DNA from 2 places in the Halalkalibacillus sediminis genome. Region 1 is predicted to be linked to the other one. Evidence: riboswitches for the same ligand, from Rfam matches in the RefSeq annotation. Region 1 holds a riboswitch; the other holds the start of a gene.
The links. A riboswitch is a leader RNA that binds a small molecule or an ion and turns the genes downstream of it on or off. The one in region 1 is predicted to bind thiamine pyrophosphate.

Region 1 (4,205 bases):
AAGAAGTAGATCTGGTGTTTCATCCAACATCGTGGCGACGCTTAATCTTCTTTTTTGCCCTCCACTCAGCGAAAACGGATTCTTCCATTTTTCTTTTTCTAAATGAAAGAAGTGCATCAACTCACTAACAGTGGAATTGATTTTTTTATCATCTGCATGATTCAACCGCAATCCAAAAGCCAATTCATCATATACAGTGTCGGTGATGAACTGATGCTCAGGGTTTTGAAAAACGAACCCCATCCTTTTACGGAGGTCATTTTCGCCCCATTCTGAAATGGGTTGACCAAGGAAGTTAATTTTCCCTTCATTTATAGGGAGAAGGGCAGATATTATCTGTAGTAAAGTCGATTTTCCTGCTCCATTTTCACCTGCAATTGCGATGATTTCTCTTCTGTGGATATCCATGGAAATATCATTAAGAATTTGTTTTGATTTTCTTGAAAAAGATACATTTTCAAGCGATAAAATTTTTTCTGATGATACACGAGGTTTAGGTTGAGTAAAGGCGAGTGCTGGTGTATCCTGAAATTCTTTCGGCAGAAATATACCTTCCTCATTCAATAACTCTTGGTGGTTGGTGAAAATATATTCAGGCTTATCGTCGAGAAGTATTTCTCCTTTACTATCAATAACAATCAATCTAGAAGCGGCTTCTTGCCAATCCTCTGCTTGGTGCTCTATTACAAGTAAACTTATATTCTGTTCTTGTTGGATTCTCTCAATTAATTGAATAAACTCAAGACTTGATACAGGGTCTAGGTTAGCTGTTGGCTCATCTAATATGAGTAGTTCAGGTTCCATCAACAATACAGCAGCTAAGGCTATTTTCTGTTTTTGACCTCCAGAAAGTTCATGAATCTTCTCATGTCTGTATTTTTCCATCCCTATGGTTTGAAGGATATTCCCGATTTTACAATCGATTTCCTCACGTGGAACACTTAAGTTCTCCAATGTAAAAGCAAGCTCATCCTCCACAGTGATCATGCAAAATTGACTCTCTGGATCTTGGAAAACGATACCTATTTTTTGATTCAGTACACCCTTTTTCATTTCCGAAATATCGTGGCCCATAAATAAGACTGAACCTTTTGAATATCCCTCTACGGCTTCTGGGTACAAGCCGTTCAGGCAAAGAGCGAGGCTGCTTTTGCCTGATCCACTAGACCCCATTAATAAAATGGTTTCATCATCATTGATTGAAAACGATAAATTATTTAACGTCCATTCACTTTTTTCATAGCCGAAAGAGAAATTCTTCAACTCGATTAATGGTGGTTGATTTTGAAAGTTATGCTGCACGGTCTTCACGTTGTTCTTGCTTCTCCTTTCCAAGAGCATATCCACGCACGACGCCTGTCTTCGCTAATTGGTCACTCAGCCATTTGCCGAGTACACCTGCCAGTAATGCACCACTGATCAGTCGGACGACAAACGTAGCAATAATCAACCATGGGGCTAAAATGATGTTCCCTGAAGAATATAGATGCCAGAAGAAACTGAAGAAGGCAGCAGATACTCCGGCTAAGACTAATATTCTTAGACGATAATCTCGCCATTTAGTCAGTGCAAATGGAAGCTCTGCACCAGCCCCTTGAACAGCGGCAGTAAGAATCAACGCAGGACCTGCAGGACTACCAACTAGCACCTGTACCACCCCGGCAATGACTTCAGAAGTGAATGCAGCTCCAGGTTTTCGGATGATATAAGCTGCTATGATCGAAACGATGAACCAAATGCCGAAAATGATCTCATAGCCAAATGCCGCAAGGCCGAACGGAGTCAAGATATTTCGAATCACTTGACCGAAAAAGAAAAACAATAAATATACTAAAGCAAAGACCACACCCAGTATGGACATTAAAACGATCTCTTTTAACTTCCAATTTGCTAACACATCAATTCCCCCTATTTTTTCGTCGATGGACTATTCGCAGATATTGTGAAAGTCATCGTTACGTGTGAGACTTTTTCTTGTACTTTATCGAATGATTCTTCTAACGTGTGAAAAATATCATTAACTTCCCCGTCCAAACGAGTGGCATAGTGGGAAGCACTGACATCAACACCTCGAGCTTTTGATAGATCGATTTGTTCATAGATTTTATCCATATAATCTTCACGGCCCATAGGGTAAAGGGCGAATTTACAGCCTGCTTTTTGAGATATATCTTTCGATTTTACCTCGTTCAATACTTCATCCGTTACGTCCATATACACATCGCCGGAAGAATCCCCTGGGCAACCAATCGAGAACGTCCCGCTCATTGCTACATGTTCACCCGTTTTTGCTGCATGGAGGAAAATCGCCTTAGTGACGTCAAAAATATGAACCATTTTTCCTCGTATACAAGTGCTCACATCGTCCGTGTCCTTCCAGACATTCGTAGTATCTACCTCTTCAAGTGCCCCTAGGATTACATCGACAAATTTGTCTGTCATGGGGTGAAGAGTGAACTGACACCCTGCAATTCTGCTTGTTCCACAATCATTACTCATACTAATAACCTCCTAAAATATTTTTAAAAAATAAGCGTTGTTAAAGTTTGTTGTTGTTTCTGCCGAATTGCTTGAAGGCGGACGCGTTCCTGGGGGCACGGCTTTAACTTCCCAAAACTCGCCACTGCGAGTTTTGCGTGATTTTCAGCTCGTGCTGATCCCCTAGGAGTCGCCACCGCTCACAATTCGTCAGAACCAACGAAGTAGTATTGAATCTAACCTTTCAAATCAAAAACGGACTTTAACTTAGCCTAAAAATAAAAAACTGCACTCCGAAGGGAATGCAGTTTACATGTATGGTTTCAATTTTATTAATCATACAGTCTACTACACTTCCCCACGCTAGTATTATCCAGATCGGGTTCAAAGGGTCAGGCAATGCCTTCTCAGCCACAAAATGTAGCTCCCCTAGTGTTTGTTCGAATATGCAGTTTGTTATAATCTTAGAATAATCAACATTTGGAAATTTGTAAACAGTTAGAGAGGTAATTTTTATGGAACGACAAATAATAATTATGGAAACAGAAAAATATGTTCAGAAACAGTTAGAAGGAGAAGGTACAGGCCATGACTGGTGGCACATCCATCGAGTGACCGAGCTTACCAAGAAGATTGCGGAAAAAGAAAATGCTGATTACTTTATTTGTTTGATGGCCGCTTTGACGCATGATCTGATTGATGAAAAAGTGACGAATAAAACAAAAAGAGCAATGAATCAACTGATGAAGTGGTTCGATCAAATGGAGATACCCTCAAAAGAGCAGAAACGGATTATCGAAATTATCACCACGATATCTTTTAAAGGAGGAAATAAACCTACGCCTTCCACATTAGAAGCAAAAGTAGTCCAAGATGCAGATCGACTGGACGCTATTGGGGCGATTGGGATTGCAAGGTGCTTCACTTACGCTGGTTCAGCAGGGAACATCATCCACGACCCCGAAGTGAAACCAAGAGAAGAAATTACTGAGGAAGATTATCGAAAAAAGGACGGAACAGCCATTCAGCATTTTTATGAAAAACTACTGAAGTTAAAAGACTTGATGAATACCGAGACAGGCCTAAAAATTGCTGAGGAAAGACATAGGTTCATGGAAATATACCTAGACCAGTTTTATATGGAGTGGAATGGAGAGAAGTAGGATACAAGATTAAATCAAAAGATAAATATAGGAGTAGTGAAAATGTCAGAAAATCAAAGAAAAATCCCATTATATATGCAAATTAAAAGTAAATTAATAGACCGCATAAATGAGAACGAATGGAACCCTGGTGACGCAATTCCTTCTGAAAGCCAATTGATGAAGTATTACAACGTTAGTCGAACGACTGTACGTCAGGCAATACGGGACTTAGCGCAAGATGGAATCATTGAAACACGTAGAGGTGCGGCGGCTCGGTTAAAATCGGCACCAGAGGAGGATGTGAATAACACAGGGGTTGTGCATCATGAAGTTGGAGAAGAATTTTCTGTGAAAGTGTTAAGAGCTTACCAGGCAGATAATCACCAATTCGCAAAGCATCAGCTGAAACTCGATGATCATACTGATGTTTATTTGTTGGAACGCATTCGTATAGCAGATGGAATCCCAATCGGATTACAGCAATTATTCACACCTACTTACATCGGAGAGATATTGGAAAAGGAAGGCTTCACTTATTTCGATATATTTCCAGTGTTAGGAAAACATATGGTTAATTATTCA
Region 2 (4,205 bases), on a different contig from region 1:
CAGATAGAGCTCTAACCTATAGTGAGTTGGAGCAATTGCATCTAAAAGACTATGAAAGAAACGAAACCTATGTGACATCCAATCAAAAGGCGATTCGTGAGTTCGCTCGAATGATCTTCGATTCAGAATTGAATCAGACTGAACAGGAAATTGAAGAAAATCTTTACTCTTTTGAAATTAAAGATAAACAAAACCAGACTGTTGCAGAAATCGATGTTGGTCAGAATCAAATCACCAGAATAAATGATCGTGCTTACACGATAACCAATTCTTTCGAGGATAATTTATCCTTGTTTATGAGTCATTATATTAGATAATCAAAAAGCGAACCCTTAATTATAAGGGTTCGCTTTTTGATTAATTGTATTTTGGATATCTGCTTCGATTTTCTCTGGGGTGGATTGAGGTGCATATCGTCTAAGAACATTTCCACCCCTATCAATCAAGAACTTTGTAAAGTTCCACTTTATCTCTCCACCTAGAAATCCTTTTTTAACCTGTGTCAAATGCTTAAATAAAGGTTCTTGATTATCACCTTTAACGTCCACTTTATGATACATCGGAAAATCTACACCATAATTCGTTTGGCAATACTCCATAATTTCTTCCTGATCATCATACTCCTGTTTCATGAATTGATCACATGGGAAGCCTAGTACATAAAAACCTTGATCTCTATATTCATCATATAATTTTTGTAATCCCTCAAACTGTGGAGTAAAGCCACATTTACTTGCTGTATTAACGATAAGCAAAACTTTTCCATCATAAACTTGAAGAGATTCATACTCTCCATTACTCTTTTTAACCTCGAAATCATGAATTTTTTGCATCTGATAACCCCCTAGATGTCTTATAAAAATTAATCTGATTATTTATTTTTTAAAAAATCAAGAACCTTTTGATCAATATAATCTTTTCTTATATGGCGTTCTTCGAAATTTTCAGTATGGACGAAAGATTCAAAAGACTGTTCAAACTCATTTGTTGAGAGGATCTGGTCACCTTCTGAGTAGCCAAGTCGGGTTAAGTGATGGATGATGATTTCTCTTACATCATCTGAAATATAAATTTGGTCATTCTCATCTACTTCACCGAAGTATAAGTCTCTCAGATGATACAAACGGATGAGTTCTTGAATGGGATCTGAATGGTCATCAACCCTTAAGTCGATGTAACGATCGTTATATCCGCCGTAGCCACCTTTTTCCTTAACGACATACAACGCTGCCGATTGTCTACCTCTTTTATCGCCACCAGCATTCTGAGCTGCATCCAAAGCTTGTAATAAGCGTTCTGATAATGGGCCAGTTGATTTTTCAAAGGTGTTCTCCATTGCATCAACTGTTTCTCGATTAACAAGAATATTTCCCTGAGCAGCAAAGTTTGGACCGTTTTTGCCTCCAGCCCATTCATAACACAAATCCCCTGTATAGGTTGCACTGTTTCCTTTTCCATCTACAATTCCGATTTGTCGCCAACCTCTGTCTTCATCATGATCTGTCAATTGTTTTAAAACTTCTTCAGGGCTCATTCCCGACTCTAATAAATTTAAACCTTTTGGTCCGTAAGAGGTGTTTGCCAATGATTGCGTTGCTATTGCCCCAACACCAGCCTTAGCCCAGGGTACGACTGAACCTACTCCGATAAACTTTGATTGTACGGCTATACCGAGTTCTTCAGTTTCTGGGTCAAACCCTACTATTGAAAATGTTGCAATTATATCTTTTTGTTTCATCCAACTCCCCCTAATCCTAAATACTTTGGGAATATTATAGCACTCACTTTTTCTCACCTAAAGTATTATGTATGAAAAAACCCTCTTCTGCTGGGAAAGAGGGATCGCTTTTATGCTTCTCTAAAGATGATTTTCGGTCTTGTATTAATGATTAGTGCTAATAGTACGGCCGATAAGATAAATCCTGGTAGTAGATAACTTCCATTATAAATTAATGAATATAACCAAACAGGTTGGCCTTCTGGTGCTAGATGCCCCCAGAAAATAAGTCCAGCTATATAATGTGCTATGAATCTACCAAGTATCGCTATAAACACACCACCAACCATTAGAGTGGTTGCGCGCTTAAAGTGATCACTATTTATCGCACTCCATAACTGTTTATGAAAAATTCCTGCTAGACCTAAAATTGCAAAAGCAGCAAAATAATCAAGGAATGCTTGGAACCAATGCACAACATATCCTCCGAAAATAAGGTCTAATGTTCCCAGTATAAGTCCGGATACTAATCCTGCTTTTACTCCCCAACGAATCGCTACGATCAATACTGGAATCATAGCAAGTGAAATTGACCCACCTTGAGCCCATAGCTTGAATTGTAAGCCAGGAATAGTGTCTAATAAAAATGCTAACGATGCAAAGATGGCAATTTCAACCAACATCAATGTTCTCTTGTACATGAAAAATCCTCCCTTTTGTAATAAAAAAATGCACAAAAAAAGCAATGCCCGGGAGGCTTCATCATGGATCACCCAGCATTGCACCATCGATAAAGCCACATCCCTACGCTAGTACTAACTAACAGGTTCAAAGGGTTCAGAACCATTCGTTCAATCTCAGCCGATAAAAGGCTCCCCTTGTGGACTTTTTATTTAATTACATCCATTTGCTTTTTTTGCTAATTTTATTTTAACTAAGATTCTTGGATGTTTCAACTACTTCTACAGCAGTAGTTCATAAGCTACTTCTTCGAATTCATCAGCAGCAATAGTAATGACTTCTTTATCTACACATTTTCCACCCATTCTTTCATAAAAGTAGGTAGCAGAGTTATCCTTCAGAACCCATACAAGCATCGATCGAAACCCGTCTTCTTTTAAAAGGTTCATGAGTCGTTTCGTCAGAGCTTTACCAATGCCTTTCCCTTGATAATTTTCTAATATATATATCGCATACAATTCTCCATCAGCCTCGTATTTCCCTTCCCGCTCCTTTGCTCCACTGACAAATCCGACTATCTCATCATTCACATTGAGAGCTACATATAAATGGCTTTCGCCCGCTTCTAAAATATTTTTCCAGCGCTCTGTTCTCTCTCCTTGGTCCATAGATAACAAAAATTCTTGGGATACCAAGTCTTTGTAAGTTGATTGCCAACTTTTAATATGTACATAAGCTATCCCATATGCATCCGACTTGCTAGCTTTTCTTATTTTGAAATCGCCCATTTTCTCACCACCTACTTTGAAATTAAAAATGATTATACCAAAAAATGAGAAATTGTATATATTTGATGATTATTTTTCTTTGATTGTATACTTGAAGTAGAAATAGTGAACGGAGTAGGTGAATATATTGGGGATGAAGTCAAAGCTTTATAGGTTTCTACGCATTTGGAATGATGTGGATGCTGTAAAGAGAGGTCGTGTAGGAAAACGGATTGGAAGACGCGCAGCAGGGAAAGCTTCTGGAAAAATGTTAAGAAAGTTATTTAAATAAATTAAGAGGGCCGATCATAAAATCGGCCCCTTTATTTCATCACACTTATCAAAGTGTGTTTCTTTGGAAATTGATTATTAATAATAACCTCTTAGTTTTAAGTATGACTATCCTCTATCATTATCGAAGACTCGCCCAAAGACATTGTTTATTACTCGTCATACTTTACTTTTACTACCTCACCAGTCTTAGCATTAATCTCAACTTCTATTTCTTGCTCACCATTTTCAAGTTCCACTTCGTATATATTTGTTCCAAATTCTTGATCAAGATCAATTTCGTTGATTTTACCTGGAGCTACTGAAGCTGCGATGTTCAAAGCTTGCTCTCGACTTATTAATACGTTTTCTTCATTATATGAATTTGATGATTCCTTTTGTGTTTCTACTAAAGCTTCACTATCATTCAATGTCGCTTTGCTGCTTACACTTGTTTCACTGTTCACTTTAGCTACATTTTTGTTACTGTTTTTCCCGGCATCTCTTTCCGCTGAACTTTTATCTGATACAGGAGGCTTTTCAGTTGTCTTCATGTTTAGATCCGCGGAAGAATCCTGTTTTTGAACTTGCTCTTTATTGTCACTTTCAACTTTCAGCACTTTGCCAGTATATGCATCTACGTAAACTTTGAATTCTTCACCTTGCTTTTCAACTTCTACTTCAAAGTAGACTTGGTCCACGCTTTTTGAGTCTAATTCAATCTCTTCTATTTTCCCATCAATCTTACTTAATACAATATCCTGAAGTTC

Region 2: linked by a shared signal. The riboswitch ahead of thiT (energy-coupled thiamine transporter ThiT) and the one ahead of CEY16_RS10320 (YkoF family thiamine/hydroxymethylpyrimidine-binding protein) in region 1 are both predicted to bind thiamine pyrophosphate.

Annotation. Positions count from the first base shown of each region.
Region 1 covers NZ_PJNH01000003.1:124,078-128,282, reverse strand. Annotated here, with positions in the region: gene CEY16_RS10330 (ABC transporter ATP-binding protein) at 1-1,311, opposite strand, end outside; gene CEY16_RS10325 (ECF transporter S component) at 1,292-1,897, opposite strand; gene CEY16_RS10320 (YkoF family thiamine/hydroxymethylpyrimidine-binding protein) at 1,909-2,499, opposite strand; TPP riboswitch at 2,817-2,919, opposite strand; gene CEY16_RS10315 (HD domain-containing protein) at 2,994-3,641, shown strand; gene CEY16_RS10310 (GntR family transcriptional regulator) at 3,684-4,205, shown strand, end outside.
Region 2 covers NZ_PJNH01000001.1:255,964-260,168, reverse strand. Annotated here, with positions in the region: gene CEY16_RS01395 (hypothetical protein) at 1-317, shown strand, start outside; gene CEY16_RS01390 (glutathione peroxidase) at 333-833, opposite strand; gene CEY16_RS01385 (DUF1028 domain-containing protein) at 872-1,738, opposite strand; gene thiT (energy-coupled thiamine transporter ThiT) at 1,849-2,418, opposite strand; TPP riboswitch at 2,502-2,606, opposite strand; gene CEY16_RS01375 (GNAT family N-acetyltransferase) at 2,680-3,186, opposite strand; gene CEY16_RS15300 (hypothetical protein) at 3,314-3,457, shown strand; gene CEY16_RS01370 (PepSY domain-containing protein) at 3,609-4,205, opposite strand, start outside.